4 regions of the Robertmurraya mesotrionivorans genome follow, and region 1 is predicted to be linked to each of the others. Evidence: predicted binding sites of a transcription regulator. Region 1 holds the regulator's gene; each other region holds the start of a gene.

Evidence for each region. The regulator Rex, encoded in region 1, represses fermentation and respiration genes when NADH is low (regulators of the CRP and FNR family bind a similar motif). The targets are predictions, from matches to a motif close to TTGTGAAATATTTCACAA.
Region 2: hcp (hydroxylamine reductase) is a predicted target of Rex. The motif match lies at 2,379-2,396, and genes of this name have one in related genera.
Region 3: pflB (formate C-acetyltransferase) is a predicted target of Rex. The motif match lies at 1,853-1,870, and genes of this name have one in related genera.
Region 4: adhE (bifunctional acetaldehyde-CoA/alcohol dehydrogenase) is a predicted target of Rex. The motif match lies at 2,753-2,770, and genes of this name have one in related genera.

The regions. Positions count from the first base shown of each region.
Region 1 is NZ_JBPCCH010000016.1:4,868-9,280, forward strand. Features, by position in the region: gene ACRX5O_RS19195 (ABC-F family ATP-binding cassette domain-containing protein) at 1-1,770, opposite strand, end outside; gene moaC (cyclic pyranopterin monophosphate synthase MoaC) at 1,910-2,404, shown strand; gene ACRX5O_RS19205 (redox-sensing transcriptional repressor Rex) at 2,432-3,091, shown strand; gene ACRX5O_RS19210 (YdiK family protein) at 3,119-3,331, opposite strand; gene ACRX5O_RS19215 (CPBP family intramembrane glutamic endopeptidase) at 3,328-4,062, opposite strand; gene groES (co-chaperone GroES) at 4,364-4,413, shown strand, end outside.
Region 2 is NZ_JBPCCH010000002.1:429,092-433,504, reverse strand. Features, by position in the region: gene fdhA (formaldehyde dehydrogenase, glutathione-independent) at 198-1,412, shown strand; gene ACRX5O_RS06170 (MIP/aquaporin family protein) at 1,425-2,189, shown strand; gene hcp (hydroxylamine reductase) at 2,491-4,143, shown strand; gene ACRX5O_RS06160 (BH0509 family protein) at 4,233-4,379, opposite strand.
Region 3 is NZ_JBPCCH010000005.1:120,384-124,796, reverse strand. Features, by position in the region: gene ACRX5O_RS10960 (D-alanyl-D-alanine carboxypeptidase family protein) at 1-907, opposite strand, end outside; gene ACRX5O_RS10955 (cupredoxin domain-containing protein) at 1,142-1,594, shown strand; gene pflB (formate C-acetyltransferase) at 1,945-4,170, shown strand; gene pflA (pyruvate formate-lyase-activating protein) at 4,233-4,413, shown strand, end outside.
Region 4 is NZ_JBPCCH010000014.1:20,566-24,978, forward strand. Features, by position in the region: gene ACRX5O_RS18375 (ABC transporter ATP-binding protein) at 1-1,572, shown strand, start outside; gene ACRX5O_RS18380 (Dps family protein) at 1,748-2,182, shown strand; gene ACRX5O_RS18385 (hypothetical protein) at 2,461-2,688, shown strand; gene adhE (bifunctional acetaldehyde-CoA/alcohol dehydrogenase) at 2,800-4,413, shown strand, end outside.

The sequences.
Region 1 (4,413 bases):
ATGTTCAATCAATCCTTCTATTTCTTCGATGCGTCGCTTTCGTTGACGCTCTAATTTCTTGGCTTCCTTATCGATTTGATACGTATTTTTTTCTGGAGAAGCTACCGCGGTAGCTGCAGCCTTTTCTGCTTGTTCTATGGCTTTCAACTCTTCTTGTTCAAGCTTCTTTTCCACGTAATAATCATAGTCCCCAAGGTACTCAACAGCAGCGGTTTTGCTTAATTCAATCACTTTCGTAGCAATGCGATTGATGAAATATCGATCATGAGAAACAAATAAAATAGTACCTGGATAATCTACTAGCGCGTTTTCTAATATTTCTTTACTGTCCAAGTCCAGATGGTTGGTAGGCTCATCTAGTATAAGAAGATTCGCTTTTTGCATCATAAGTTTAGCGAGTGCTAGACGTGCCTTTTCCCCACCGCTAAGGGTGGATACCGTTTTTAACACATCGTCGCCGGTAAACAAGAAATTCCCTAGCACCGTCCGGATTTCCTTTTCACTTTTCAGAGGATATTCGTCCCAAAGCTCATTTAAAACTCGCTTGTTCGAGGTAAGAGCTGCCTGTTCCTGATCATAATAGCCAATGCTAACGTTAGACCCATAATGAACTTGTCCTTCTAACGGTTGTAACGTTCCTTGGATGGTTTTGAGCAACGTTGATTTTCCAATCCCATTCGGTCCAACTAAGGCAACGGAATCGCCTCTAGTAATTCTAAGGGAAAGTCCTTCTGCTATTCGCTCATCATGATAGCCAACTGATAGGGAATGAACATTTAACACCTCATTACCACTTTGCTTTTCAATATCAAACCCGAAGGAGGCGGACTTCTCATCTCCAAGAGGTTTGTCCATTACTTGCATTCTCTCAAGCTTCTTCCTTCTACTTTGGGCCCGCTTTGTGGTCGATGCACGAGCAAGATTCTTTTGAATAAAGTCCTGTAGCTTGGCTATTTCATCTTGCTGTTTTTCGTATTGCTTTAGATCACGCTCGTAGTTTTCGGCTTTTTGTTCAAGATAAGAACTGTAGTTTCCTGAGAATTTGCTGATTTGATTCCTAGAGATTTCGTACACTTGATTGACCACTTTGTCTAAAAAGTAGCGATCGTGGGATACAATTAAGATGGCACCAGTGTAGCCAGTAAGATATTGCTCTAGCCAAGACAAAGTATCAATATCTAGATGGTTGGTAGGTTCGTCCAATATAAGAATATCAGGTTTCGTTAATAACAACTTCGCAAGAGCTAAACGAGTTTTCTGGCCACCACTCAAGCTATCAATTTTCGTAGAGTAATCAAATGAGTGGAAATTTAATCCATGTAGGACAGAGCGTATATCAGACTCGTACTGATACCCCCCATTCTCCTTAAATTCATTTTGGAGATGGTCATATTCTTTTATTGTCCGCTCGTACAAAGCAGCATCTTCAAATACGGTAGGATCAGCCATTTTTTCCTCAAGCTTACGAAGCTCTTTCTCTTGGTTCATGACATGTTCAAAAACGGTAAGCATTTCTTCCCAAATGGATAATCCGGAGACAAGACCTGTATTCTGAGCCAAATACCCGATCGTTACATGTTTGGGTTTGATTAAATCTCCTGATTCATAGGAAAGATGGCCGGCAATAATCTTGAGTAAAGTAGATTTTCCAGCCCCATTTCGACCTACTAAGGCAATACGGTCTCTTGTTTGAACTTCTAGTTTTATATTCGATAAAATAAGGTCAGCTCCATAAGACTTGGAAAGCTGGTTCACTTGTAGTAGTATCATTGATTTCACCTCTATACTTCTACGGTTAGTGTATCGCATTCAATACGGATGAGCAATGATATGAGTTGTGAAGTATGTTACAATGTTTTCATACAGAACGAGGAAAATAGTGTATGATTTTGAAAGAGGTGTATAATAGATGTCAGAGTTCACTCATTTTAATAAAGAAGGCAGAGCGAAAATGGTAGATGTGAGTGATAAGCCCGAAACAGTACGGACGGCCATTGCCCATTCTAGTATCACAGTCAATCAAGAGATATATGATCGTATCACACATAACCAAATGAAAAAAGGTGATGTGCTAGCAGTGGCACAGGTTGCAGCGGTTATGGCTAGTAAAAAAACATGGGATATTATTCCAATGTGTCATCCTATTCCACTTACCGGTGTCGATATTTCTTTTGATTGGGAATCAGATAACCATTGCCATACTCTACATATTTCTGCTAGTGTAAAGACAAAAGGGAATACGGGTGTAGAAATGGAAGCGTTAACAGCCGCTTCTGTTTGTGCGCTTACCGTTTATGATATGTGTAAAGCAGTAGATAAAGGAATGGTTATCGGGAAAACATACCTTGTTGAAAAAACGGGTGGTAAAAACGGTGACTTTAAAAGAGAAGAGAAACTATATTAGTTAAAGATAGAAGGTAGGGGAAGAACGATGAGTAATGAATCCATGAAAATCCCACAAGCAACGGCGAAAAGACTACCATTGTATTATCGCTTTTTAAATAGTTTACACTCATCAGGAAAGCAACGAGTTTCATCGGCTGAACTAAGTGAGGCGGTGAAGGTCGATTCTGCAACGATCCGAAGAGATTTTTCATACTTTGGAGCGTTAGGCAAAAAGGGATACGGTTACAATGTAAACTATCTATTATCCTTTTTCCGTAAAACACTCGACCAAGATGAGTTAACGAAGGTAGCGTTAATCGGGGTGGGGAATTTAGGGACAGCCTTTTTAAATTATAATTTCTTAAAAAATAATAATACAAAAATTGCTGTTGCATTTGACGTAGTAGAAGAAAAGGTAGGCACAAAAATTGGAGAAGTGCCTGTCTATCATATGGATGATTTAGAAGAGGTTATTGAAAGAGAAGATATTCAAGTAGCGATATTAACCGTTCCAGCAACGGTTGCACAATCCATTACCGATCGAATGGTTCAAGGAACGGTGAGAGGAATTTTAAACTTTACACCGGCCCGATTAACGGTTCCATCATCGATCAGGGTTCATCATATTGATCTCGCTATTGAGTTACAGTCACTTGTGTACTTTTTAAAGCACTATTCAGTGGATGAAGAAATGGTAGAGGAATAAACAACAAGCCGCCCCTTATTGGAGCGGCTATTTCTTTTGCTGTTTCTTCATCTCTTTGATTTTAAAATGTAAAAGAATCATCCGAATGCCTGAACCAATATCAAATGTAGCTAGCAAGACTAGCAGGTAGGTAAAAAAGCCCCACTCTCCATTTTGCTGTAAGTCCTGTATCGCAAACACTGTGAACAGAGCACCTAAGATGATGTATATAATACCTGAGAATAAAGGTGACTGTCTCATAAGAAGAATCCTCCAATAAAGCTTTGCATTTGTTCTGCTTGTTTGATTAATTTTTCTAAGTCTTCCCTATATACGGATTGCACAAGAACAACGAACGTATTCATTGATACGTGAGCAACGATCGGAACGAGAATACGATTGGTTTTTACGTATAAATACGCAAAGGTGAATCCCATCGCGGAATAAAGTAGGGTGTGCTCAGGCTCCATATGGGCAAAAGAAAAAATGACGGAGCTAAGCAAGGCAGATAGGAAAAAGTTAAAACGCTTATAAAAAGCCCCAAAAATGATCTTACGAAAGACAATTTCTTCTAATATAGGACCAATAACCGAGCTAACGACAATCATAATAGGAAAAGATTCAATGATACGTAAAATCTGCTGTGTATTATCAGATCCTACCTCAATACCAATCCAACGTTCAATATTTGCAGCAAAGGCTTGGGCAAATAGGGCAAGAAAGACACCTGTGATGGACCAGAGGATCGACCGACCTAAGCTTGCTCCGTTTCTTACTTCATTTGCGTTTACCATCTCTTCACGCAACAACAGCAGGACAATGACAAGTGTGATCGAAAAGCTGATAACAAGCCAAGTGACACCTGCAAACCCTTGAGAGTTTGTTTCAAAACCAATCATTTCTAGTACGAGAGAGGTTATAGGGACACCAATAAAGCTTGAAAGCTGCATAGCAATATAAGCAATTAATATAATCCAATATTCACGTTTCAAAACAAGTCTCCTTTTCAATCCAATATAGTTATTCTACTCGTAAACATCAGGTTGTATCAAATAAGAAGAATTATTGTCCGTATTTTAGCATTATATGGATAGAATAGGTGGAAAAGTACATACTTAGTAAGGTTGTATAATTAACAAGTTATGGGAGGACTTTTACAAAAAAATTATAAAAAAAAGCGGTTTCTCGCTTGCAAAAAATGAAGAGATTCATTAATATAATAGTTGTGTTAGCACTCTAGTTAAGTGAGTGCTAATAATTAAATCTTACATATATTTGAGGAGGTTGTTTCACTTGTTAAAGCCACTAGGTGATCGCATTGTAATTGAGCTAGTTGAAACGGA
Region 2 (4,413 bases), on a different contig from region 1:
TATACTATTGTTTCAATATTCAGGAAAAGGTTAAAAGTAGTTTGTCTTAAAATAGGACACCTTTTGCTCATTTATTGAACACGCTTTTACCATGGGGCAGATAGAATCGCTTACATGATAGCTTTTTAGAGTTGGCATAAAAATTGCAATGATATGGTTGTAAATAAAACTTCATAGCAAAAGGGGAGGATTTTCACATGAGGGGAAATAGAGCAGTAGCTTACATGGGTCCAGGTAAAGTAGAGGTAATCGATATTGGTTTTCCAGATTTAGTTTTAAGAGATGGACCTGGAGTAAATCCTTTAAACGTAGGACGTAAATGTGAACACGGTGTTATCTTGAAGGTAGTTACAACGAATATTTGTGGAAGTGACCAGCACATGGTGAGAGGGAGAACGACTGCTCCCGAAGGACTTGTGCTTGGGCATGAAATAACTGGAGAAGTAATTGAAGTTGGTCGTGATGTGGAATTTATCAAAAAAGGGGATCTTGTGTCTGTCCCGTTTAATATTGCGTGTGGACGATGCAGAAGCTGTAAAGAGCGCAACACACATATATGTGAAAATGTAAATCCTGATCGTCCTGGTTCAGCGTATGGTTATGTAGATATGGGAGGCTGGGTAGGAGGTCAGTCTGAATATGTAATGGTACCCTATGCCGATTTCCAATTATTGAAATTTCCAGATAAAGATCAAGCGATGGAAAAAATTAGAGATTTAACAATGCTATCTGATATTTTTCCAACAGGTTATCATGGGGCAGTAAGCGCAGGTGTTAAGCCAGGATCTACTGTTTATATTGCGGGAGCGGGTCCTGTTGGGCTAGCAGCTGCACATTCAGCACAACTATTAGGGGCTGCTGTCGTTATTGTAGGGGATTTAAATGAAGAAAGGCTTGCCCAAGCAAGAAGCTTTGGTTGTGAAACAGTCAATCTACGTAATCACCCTGATTTGGGAGAGCAAATTGATCAAATTCTAGGCAGTCCTGAGGTTGACTGTGCAGTAGATTGCGTAGGCTTTGAAGCATCTGCACATGGTGCAAATGCGACAGAAGCGCCGGCAACTGTTTTAAATTCAATTATGCAGGTCACTCGTGCTGGGGGACGACTTGGGATTCCAGGTCTATATGTAACAGGAGATCCAGGTGGAGTTGATGAGGATGCAAAAATCGGTACATTGAGAGTTCGTTTAGGATTAGGGTGGGCGAAAGCACATACGTTCGTTACAGGTCAAACACCAGTCATGCAATACCACCGTGACTTAATGCAAGCGATCTTAAGTGGAAAAGCACAGATTGCAAAAGCTGTTAATGCAACAGTTATATCCTTAGATGAAGCGCCAAGGGGCTATGCAGAGTTTGATAAAGGGGCTTCAAGAAAATATGTAATTGATCCTCATGGACTTGTGAAATAATGGTGGCTGCTAATGGAGACACCCAGCCTGTTCAAACGATGTTTTGGTGAAGGTATCGGTACTGCTTTATTAGTTCTTATTGGTCCAGGTACAGCCGCTTTCAATGGAATGATTACGGCTAATAACAACGAGTCTACAACATTGGCTGATATTGGAGTTATAAGCTTTGCCTTCGCGATTATTGTTATGGCAATGATCTATTCAATAGGAAGATTAACGGGTTGTCACATTAACCCAGCTGTTACAATCGCACTAGCTTCAACAGGTCATTTTCCATGGAAAGAGGTAGGACCCTATCTACTTGCACAATGTGTGGGTGGTACCATTGGGGCGTTTGGAATTGTAAGCGTTTTAGGCATGGAAGGAGTCTTGTTAGGTAATTTAGGAGCTACTGTACTTGCACCATCTACCGGATATATTCAGGGGATATTTATCGAAGCCATTGCAGCGTTTATCCTTATGTTCGTCATTATGGCAGTTGCAGTAGACTCCAGGGCCCCAAAGGATTGGGGTGGGCTTGTTATTGGTTTAACGGTTGGAGGGATCATCATGATGACCGCCGGTTCTACGGGAGCATCATTTAATCCCGCAAGAACCTTCGGACCATATGTTGTAGATAGTTTACTCGGCGGTAATATCAACTGGATTCAATTCCCTGTTTATGTAATTGGTCCAATCATGGGTGCTGTTGCAGCGGCGGTACTTTATAAGTATATGAGTAGTTCGGAAAAGCTACCGTTAATAAAGGAAAACTCTCATAAAGAAATAGTAAAATAGCGTATGGATGAAAACTAGGAGATTACTCCCTAGTTTTTTTCTTTTTATTTTGTATGTCTAACTGCTGTAAGTTTAATAGTGTTTCAATCTTAAAGATCACAACTTTTTTCGATTGCTGTGTCTTAGAAAAAGCAAGTGATCTTTGATTTTCTCCCTACAAATTTGACAATCAAGTGAAATATGTCTTAACTGTGAGCTATATCACACCTACTTTTTCTTATCGTTGTTAAAGTGAAATCATTATTGAATGAAAATGTAAGATCACCTAATGATTAGAGGGTAGGGGGAAATATAAATGAGTATGTTTTGTTATCAATGTCAAGAAACAGCAAATGGAACAGGCTGTACGATTGCCGGTATTTGTGGAAAAAAAGATGATTTAGCGAATATGCAAGATTTATTAGTTTATGTAGTAAAGGGTCTGGGGATTGTTCATACAGAAGCTAGAGAACTAGGATTGAAGCATAGTAAAGTAGATGAGTTTATTGTAAATAGTCTTTTTATGACGATTACAAATGCCAACTGGGATAAGAATGATTTTTACAATAAGGTTAGAGAAGGTTTGAACATTCGTGAAGAAATCAAGTCCTCGATTGAAAAGGCTGGCTCACAATTAGCTAATACAAGTGATTTTGTTACCTGGTATGGTGAGACTAGTCTTGAATTTGAAAACAAGGCCGCTTCACAAGAGGTAAGCATTCTTGCCACAAGAGATGAAGATATTCGTTCGTTAAGAGAATTAATTACATATGGTCTAAAAGGATTGGCTGCATACCTTCAGCATGCGGCACATTTAGGCTATAAAGAGGACTCTCTGTATGCTTTTATGCAAAAGACATTGTCTCAGATAACAGATGATACGTTAACATTAGACGAATTGATTGCCCTTTCTATGGAAGTTGGAAAGTATGGGGTTCATGGAATGGAATTACTAGATACTGCAAATACATCCACTTATGGACACCCGGAGGTAACAAAAGTAAACATCGGTGTTGGTAAAAACCCAGGAATTTTAATAAGCGGACATGACTTGAAAGATATTGAACAATTATTAAAGCAAACCGAGGGCACTGGTGTTGATGTTTATACACATAGTGAAATGCTCGTCGCCAATTATTATCCAGCATTTAAAAAATATGATCACTTTGTAGGTAACTACGGAAATGCTTGGTGGGAACAAACACGTGAATTTGAAAGCTTTAATGGTCCGATTCTAATGACAACAAACTGTATTGTGCCACCGAAAGCTACCTACAAGGATAGAATGTATACAACTGGAGCAACGGGAGTAGAAGGTGTTACTTATATACCGGAGAAAGAAGATGGAACAAAAGACTTCTCAGTGATTATTGAGCATGCGAAACAATGTGAGCCTCCTATTGAAATTGAGACGGGTGAAATTATTGGAGGATTTGCACATAATCAAGTCGCTCAAGTGGCTGATCAAGTAGTCGATGCAATAAAGAATGGAGATATTAAACGATTCTTTGTTATGGCAGGCTGTGATGGACGCCATAAAAGTAGAACGTATTATAAAGAGTTTGCTGAAGAGCTTTCTAACGATACCATCATCCTAACAGCTGGTTGTGCTAAATATAGATATAATAAGCTTGATTTGGGTGATATCAATGGTATTCCAAGAGTACTTGATGCCGGTCAATGTAATGATTCTTATTCACTTGTCATGACCGCATTAAAACTAAAGGATGCCCTTGGCTTGGAAAGTATTAATGACCTTCCATTGTCTTATAATATCGCATGGTATGAGCAAAAGGCAGTCATCGTATTCTTATCACTTCTATACCTAGGTGTGAAGAACATTCATGTTGGTCCTACATTACCAGCATTCCTTTCACCAAATGTAACAAACTTCTTGGTAGAAAACTTTGGTGTAGGAAGCATTACGAATACAACGGATGATATTGATATGTTTATGAATGTGGTAGCAATCTAAATTACAGTCGTTTCATTAAAATGATAAAAATAAAAGTGGGAAAACATGAATGATTTATGTTTTCCCACTTTTCCTATCTTCTATTTAAGTTACATATAATCATAAACTGAATCATCAAAATAGAGCCAGTGGTAATATTCAATCTGTGAATCTGTCATTTTGGAAATTTCTTTCTCATTAAATTTTTGTAGCTCAACTAATTTCTGCACTTTTGTATTTCTTTCAACTTGGCTCATTTTATATCCTCCCTATAATATGAGAAGTAACTAT
Region 3 (4,413 bases), on a different contig from region 1:
GAGGTTCTGTTATATATAACGGATCCGTCACAACAAACTTATCCTTTTCACTTTCAAATGTTGTATTCACAGGAATAGTTGAAGTTTTATAGTTAGAAAATCCAAAGCTTAACAAATTAATTGTATCATTATAAATATCACGTTTATACGTAGCTCCTAAACCAATGACTGTTAACCCAATTTGACCATTAGAAGCAGTCGTTGCTAACGTTTGCCTTGATTCATTGACAAAACCAGTCTTTCCACCTGTAATACCTTCGAATGGAATTTCTCCCTTCAAGAGTAAATGATGTGTAAACAAAGTCGTATCCCATGATTGACCATCCCAAGCCAAATCTTTTGTTCCGAAAATTTCTTTAAATGTTTCATTTTTTAGTGCGTAATTCGTGATTAGACCTAAATCATACGCTGTTGTATAGTGGTTTTCATCAAAGAGTCCATGCGGATTCGTAAAATGAGTATCCTTAACTCCAACCTCATTTTTTAAAAATTCATTGATATTTTTTTCGTATGTCTCCATGCTACCGTCAATATGAAGGGCAATGGCAGCAGCTGCATCATTTCCTGAGTTAATAAGCATACCTTGAATCAATTTCTTTAAAGTAACTTCTTCTCCCTCATTTAAATATACTTTAGTTCCCTCAACTTCAATAGCTTCACTACTTACTTTTACCACTTCATCTACTTTTACAGTTTGAATTGCGTAAATGGCAGTTGCAATTTTTGTTAAACTAGCAGGATACATACGTTCATGCTCATTTTTTGAGTAAAGGACCGCATTGGATTGTGAGTCCATTAATATTACCGAATCGCTTATTATGGACAGCTCGTCCATTTGCTCAGCAAACACTTGATTTGCACTTAATGCAAGGATAGATAGAAAAATAAAAGATAGTTTTTTTATCACTGTATGCACACACCTTGTTTGAATTCAGTCTTTTTCGATTGTACCAAAAAAATAACATGTAAACGTATAAATTATACATTTGTTACGAAATTGAAAAACTAGGTAATATTTCGTGCTTTATAACGAAAAACCGATACTAAGGTCGTAAATTTACATTCATAGAAAAAGTATAGACAAGTTTCCATTACCTTGATGCATATAAATTAGTAGAAATAAATTTTTTGGAGGGGTACGATGCAGTTTCTAGTCGTCAAAAAACGTTCTATTATTTTTTCACTTCTTCTGTTAGGTTTGGTTTTCTCCGCCTCCCTTTGGATTTATTTAAACATGGGCAGCGAAACAGTCGTTCAAACATCGGTCAATGATTCTACGAGAGAGATTCATTTAGTCACTGGCGAGTTTGAAGCGACAACTAAAGATGGAAAAGAAATCGAAGCGTATCGCTTTGACCCTGGCACCATCTTTCTTCAAAAGGGTGAGAAGGTAAAATTAAAGATTATGGGAATAAACGGTGCTAATCATCCGTTTATAATTGAGGGTACAAACATTAGCGGTAAAATTCTTCAAGGAGAAGAAACCGAACTAGATCTCCAGTTTCAAAAGAAGGGTGTCTATCGATTGGTTTGCTTAACCCACCATGATTCAGATTCAAATGGACCAATGACGGCCTATATTGTTGTTAATTAACACTTGTAGACGATTGTGTGTAACACGCACAATCGTTTTTATATGCCTCGATCAAACTGTCAAAATATCTACATAACCTAATTGACCACGAAGATATTTATCACGTTACAATAGTGTTATTAATAATAACTTTTTGTATAACAGATTTCATTTTTTACCGAATCATTATAGTACAGTTTTCTTTTTTCACCATTCCGTCACATAACGAACCACTGACAAACCTAATGTTCATAACATTGTCAAAATGTCACCTAGATTATGTGATGTATTTCACTAATTATCTGTTATACTTCAAGTATGATGTATTTGTATCATCTGTTATATAAACATTTACTAAGAGGTGGACTCAAATGGAACAGTGGAAAGGCTTTTCAGAAGGTACTTGGAGAAAAGAAGTAAACGTTAGAGACTTTATTCTAAGAAACTTTAAAACGTACGAAGGAAATGATTCCTTCCTCGCAGGCCCTACTGAGGCAACAACAAAATTATGGGATCAAGTAATGGATTTAACAAAACAAGAAAGAGAAAACGGTGGCGTTCTTGATATGGACACTGAAATCGTTTCTTCTATTGTTTCTCACGGTGCAGGGTATTTAAATCAAGATTTAGAAAAAGTTGTTGGTGTTCAAACCGACAAACCGTTCAAACGCTCTTTACAGCCTTATGGCGGAATTCGCATGGCACAACAGTCTTGTGAATCTTACGGTTTTGAATTAAATAAAGACGTTGAAAAAATCTTTACTGACTACCGTAAAACACATAACCAAGGTGTATTCGATGCTTATACTGATGAAATGAAAATGGCACGTAAGGTTGGTATCATTACTGGTTTACCGGATGCATACGGACGTGGTCGGATTATCGGTGACTACCGACGCATTGCTTTATATGGTGTAGACTTCTTGATTCAAGAAAAGAAAAAAGATCTTGCTGGCACAACTCCAGTAATGAAGGAATCTGTTATCCAGCTTCGTGAAGAATTGTCAGAGCAAGTTCGTGCCCTTAACGAATTAAAGAAATTAGCTGCAAGCTATGGATTTGATATTTCTAAACCGGCTACCACAGCAACTGAAGCTTTCCAATGGTTATACTTCGGATACTTGGCAGCTATTAAAGAACAAAACGGAGCAGCAATGAGTCTTGGACGCGTTTCAACTTTCTTAGATATTTATATTGAAAGAGATTTAGAAAACGGTGTACTTACTGAGCAAGAAGCACAAGAATTAGTTGACCATTTCGTTATGAAGCTTCGTCTAGTAAAATTTGCTCGTACTCCTGATTATAACGAACTATTTAGTGGAGACCCAACTTGGGTAACGGAGTCAATCGGTGGTGTTGCAAATGACGGACGTGCATTAGTAACGAAAAACTCTTTCCGTTTCTTGCATACTCTTACTAACCTAGGACCGGCACCAGAACCAAACCTAACAGTACTTTGGTCTACTCGCCTTCCAGAAGGCTTCAAAAAGTTCTGTGCGAAAATGTCAATCGAAACAAGTTCAATTCAATATGAAAACGACGATATTATGCGCCCAGAATGGGGAGACGATTACGGAATTGCATGCTGTGTGTCTGCAATGGAAATTGGTAAGCAAATGCAGTTCTTCGGTGCTCGTGCAAACCTTGCAAAAGCACTTCTATATGCAATTAATGGTGGTAAAGACGAAAAACATAAACTACAAGTAGCACCAGAGTTCTCCCCTATCACTTCTGAAGTCCTAGACTATGAAGAAGTTATGGCGAAATTTGATTCTACAATGGATTGGTTAGCTGGTCTTTACATTAATACACTAAACATCATCCACTACATGCATGATAAGTACAGCTACGAAAGAATTGAGATGGCTCTTCACGATACAAATATTCTTCGTACAATGGCAACAGGTATTGCTGGACTAAGTGTTGTTGCTGACTCATTAAGTGCGATTAAATACGCTCAAGTTCGTCCAATTCGTGATGAAAACGGTATTTCTGTTGACTTTGAAATTGAAGGCGACTTCCCTAAATACGGAAACAATGATGATCGTGTGGACAGCATCGCTGTTGATTTAGTTGAGCGTTTCATGAAAAAGCTTAAAAAGCACGAAACGTATAGAAACTCTATGACTACTATGTCAATTTTAACAATCACTTCTAACGTTGTGTACGGTAAGAAAACAGGTAACACACCTGATGGTCGTCGCGCTGGTGAGCCATTTGCTCCTGGTGCAAACCCAATGCACGGTCGTGATACAAAAGGAACTCTAGCTTCTCTTGCATCTGTTGCTAAGCTTCCTTATGCTTACTCATTAGACGGTATTTCTAATACTTTCTCCATCGTACCTAAAGCATTAGGGAAAGATGATGACAGCCGTGAAAATAACCTTGTAAGTATTCTTGATGGCTACTCAGTTAAGCAAGGACATCACTTAAACGTAAACGTATTTAATCGTGAAACATTGCTTGATGCTATGGAGCACCCAGAAGAATACCCACAGTTAACGATTCGTGTATCAGGTTACGCAGTTAACTTTATTAAGTTAACAAGAGAGCAACAAATGGATGTTATTAACAGAACATTCCATGGATCACTATAAAAAACTGATGTAGGGAGATTGCTAACATCTCCCTACCTGATAATTGAGAGGAGTTTTTCATCATGAACGGAAACATTCATTCAATCGAAACATTTGGAACAGTAGACGGACCTGGAATTCGCTATGTCGTATTTACACAAGGTTGCTTGCTTCGTTGCCAATTTTGTCATAATGCGGATACTTGGGAAATCGGAACTGGAAAACAGATGTCTGTTTCCGAAATCATCGATGATTTAAAAACAT
Region 4 (4,413 bases), on a different contig from region 1:
GGGATTGGGTTACCATTTATACTAGGATTTTACGTTATATTAGTTTTAGGACAAAACCTTTTACAAAGAAACCTATCGATTCGTGATGTTAAGATTCATCAAGGCTTTACCCATCATTTGAAAGAAGAAATATATCAGAGTTTATTACATGTTAAATGGGAGTTTATTTTAAGGACGAGGAAATCAAATTTAATAAATACTTTAACGAAAGATATAAATCGTGTAAGTATGGGTATTAAAATGTTTATGCAGTTGATGACAAGTATTATATTCACATTGGTTCAAATTGGAATTGCCTTTTGTCTTTCACCCCAAATAGCAAGCCTTGTTTTAGTTTGTGGGTTAGGACTTGCATTGTTTTCATGGAAATTTGTTCAAAAAGCAAAAAGTCTCGGTAAAGAATCAACAGATATTTCAAGAGCATATCTAGCCGGGATAACTGATAATCTAAATGGTTTAAAAGACATTAAAACGAACCACCTTGAAAAGGATCGAATGATGTGGTTAAAGTCACTAAATATAAGAATGCTTGATGAACAAGTTAAATTTGTAGGGTTACAGACTAACTCACAATTGTCTTATAAGACAGCTTTCGCATTAATCCTTTCTTGTTTCATCTTTATTTCTGCTAATTTATTTCATACTCAACCAGAGAAATTATTAATTGTTGTCATAATTTTTTCTAGATTATGGCCACGTTTTGTTACCATTCAATCAAATTTACAGCAACTAGCATTGACGGTTCCAGCATTTAAGATTCTATTAGCATTACAAAATGAAACTAGAAATTCTATGGAACAATTAAATGATCATGAAGACATACTTTATATGAATAACATGCTTGAATGTAAAAACGTATATTTTAAATACACTTACGACAGTACGTCATATGCACTTCAGGATATTAATTTACAAATTCCAGCAAATCGTATGACCGCTATTGTTGGGCACTCAGGTGCTGGCAAGAGTACTTTAGTTGATATTTTAATGGGATTACATCGTCCAGAAACTGGTGAATTATTAATAGACGGGGTTTCTTTATCAGATGATAAAGTGCTCGCTTTAAGAAAAACCATTAGCTTTGTCCCTCAGGACCCTTTCCTTTTTAACGCTAGTATTAGACAAAACCTTCTTTTAATGAATCCAACAGCAACTGAGGAACATTTGTGGGCAGCACTAGAGTTTGCTGCAGCAGCTGATTTTGTAAAAGAACTTCCAAATGGGTTGGATACACCAATTGGTGATAGAGGAATACGATTATCGGGTGGAGAAAGACAACGTATTGTATTAGCTAGAGCTATATTACGAAACCCTTCTATTCTAATTCTTGACGAAGCAACAAGCTCCTTAGATACTGATAATGAGTCGAAAATTCAAATGGCATTAGAACGACTGAAGGGAAAAATAACAATCATCGTCATTGCCCACCGGCTGTCTACTATCCACAATGCTGATCAAGTAATCGTATTAGATAGAGGGAAAATTGTACAAAAAGGGGATTATATACAGTTAGCAAATGATAAGAAAGGTATATTTCGTAATTTCTTAAATAAACAATTAGAGGCCAATTAAATATTTACTTAAGGTATAGAAAGATCAATTGACTCTCTATACTTTTTTTCATTTCTTTTGAACGATACACCACTTACTCACTTAAAATTAATTATAATTATTATAATTTAATATTGATTATAATTTAATACATGTTATAATTTATTTATAAAGTAACTGAGGAGGATTTTTTAATATGAAATTACAAGCTCAATTAAATCAACAAATCGCAAACTGGAATGTTTTATACACGAAGCTTCACCGTTTCCACTGGTACGTGAAAGGTCCTTTATTCTTTACCCTACATGCAAAGTTTGAGGAATTATATAATGAAGCTGGTTTAGTAGTCGATCAATTGGCAGAACGATTATTAGCCATCGGTGGTCAGCCAGTTGCTACCATGAAGGAATATTTAGAAACAGCTACTCTCGTTGAGACGAATAATGAAACAAAAGCTAGCGAAATGGTTGCTGCTCTCGTTGCAGACTACAAACAAATGAAGGATGAACTTGCATCATTAGCTAATCTAGCTGAAGAAAACCATGACATCATCACTAACGATATGGCAACAGGACTCATCGAATCACTTGATACACATATTTGGATGTTGACCGCTTACTTAGGAGAATAATATTAATAGAAGAGAAAGTCAGTGACATATGTCGCTGACTTTCTTTTTTAACAAAAACCTCATTCAAATAAAATTATATCAATATACCATTTTTATTGTAAGCGTTTTCAATAAATGGTGAGTATTTTATAAACCCTCACTAAGAATCCCTGTAAATACAGTCTTTTTTTATCGTTGTAAGGATAAAATCATTGTTCATACTTTGTTCAATATTTCACAAACTATTATTGTTTTTATATGTTATATTTAATTCAAGAAAAACATTAGGGGTGATAAACATGATGGTATGCGAATGGAAGAACTTTTCTACAGACACTGAGACTTATACACTAGAAGTTTTTGAGGAAGTTATTGAAGATGAATTCGAGTCAATGATGTTTAAAGAAAATGAAAGCATTCCAGCATTCATTTGGACAGTTAACTACGTAGTCATCGTAAAGAGCTGTTCTAAATATATTTCAGATATTTCTTTCGAGAAGATCCCTAGAAATCCAGTTTGCGCGTAACGTCCATTCAGGCGTTTACCTATACATCTTGCAATACTTCAAGTTCATATTTTTTTATTAATGAATGTGAAATGTTTCACAAACTAAATTGTTTAAACGGAGGTCTTTAACATGGCAGTTGAAGAAAAAGTACTAGCTGAAAATCAAGAAGTAGCAAAAATGATTGATGAGTTAGTTGCAAAAGGTCAAAAAGCGTTGAAAGAATTCCAAGGTTTTACACAAGAAATGATTGATGACATTGTAAAAGAAATGGCTCTTGCTGGACTTGACCAACATATGCCTTTAGCGAAACTAGCGGTAGAAGAAACAGGCCGCGGAGTTTTTGAAGATAAAATGATCAAAAACATATTTGCAACAGAATATGTTTACAACAATATTAAGAATAACAAAACAGTTGGAATTATCGATGACAACCAATATGAAGGTGTTTATACAATCGCTGATCCAGTTGGAGTGGTTGCTGGGGTAACACCTGTAACCAACCCAACATCAACTACAATGTTCAAATCATTAATTGCTATCAAAACAAGAAACCCAATCATCTTTGCTTTCCATCCATCTGCACAAAAATGTAGCAGTGAAGCAGCGCGTGTCGTACGTGATGCAGCGATTAAAGCTGGTGCTCCTGAAAACTGTATCCAGTGGGTTGAAAAGCCATCTGTAGCAGCTACTCAAGCATTAATGAAGCACCCTGGAATTTCACTTATTCTAGCAACTGGTGGACCTGGAATGGTTAAATCAGCTTATAGCTCTGGTAAGCCTGCTCTAGGTGTTGGTGCTGGTAACGTTCCTTGTTATATCGAAAAGTCAGCAAAAATTAAGCGTGCAGTAAACGACTTAATCTTATCTAAAACATTCGATAATGGTATGATTTGTGCATCTGAACAAGCTGTTATTATCGATAAAGAAATCTACAATGAAGTGAAGAAAGAACTAATTTCTAATAAGTGCTACTTCCTAAACGATGCAGAAAAGAAAAAGGTTGAGGCATTGGTTATTAATGAAAATACTTGTGCAGTTAACCCAACTATCGTAGGGATGCCTGCTGCTAAAATTGCACAGCTTGCTGGAGTTGAAGTTCCTGAAGATACAAAGATTCTTATTGCTGAACTTAAGACAGTTGGACCTGAATCTCCACTTTCTCGTGAAAAACTAAGCCCAGTTCTTGCTTGCTTCAAGGTGAACAGCTTAGAAGAAGGTTTAACACGTGCTGAAGAAATGCTTGAATTCGGTGGACTTGGTCACTCAGCTGTTCTTCACTCAACAAATGAAGAAGTAATGAAGGAATTTGGACTTCGTATGAAGGCTGGTCGTATCATCGTTAATGCTCCTTCTTCACAAGGTGCAATTGGCGACATCTATAACGCATTTATGCCATCATTAACACTTGGTTGCGGTACATTTGGTGGAAACTCTGTATCTCAAAACGTAGGAGCTATCCATCTTGTAAATATTAAAAAGTTAGCGAAGAGGAATAATAATATGCAATGGTTTAAGGTCCCACCTAAAATCTATTTCGAGAAAAATTCTACTCAATACCTAGCTAAAATGCCCAATGTTTCAAGAGCATTTATCGTTACTGACCCTGGAATGGTAAAACTAGGATATGTTGACATCGTGACTCGTTACCTTCGTCAGCGTCCAAATCTTGTTCATGTTGAAGTATTTTCAGCAGTTGAGCCAGATCCATCTATCGACACAGTTATGGCTGGTGCAGAAGCTATG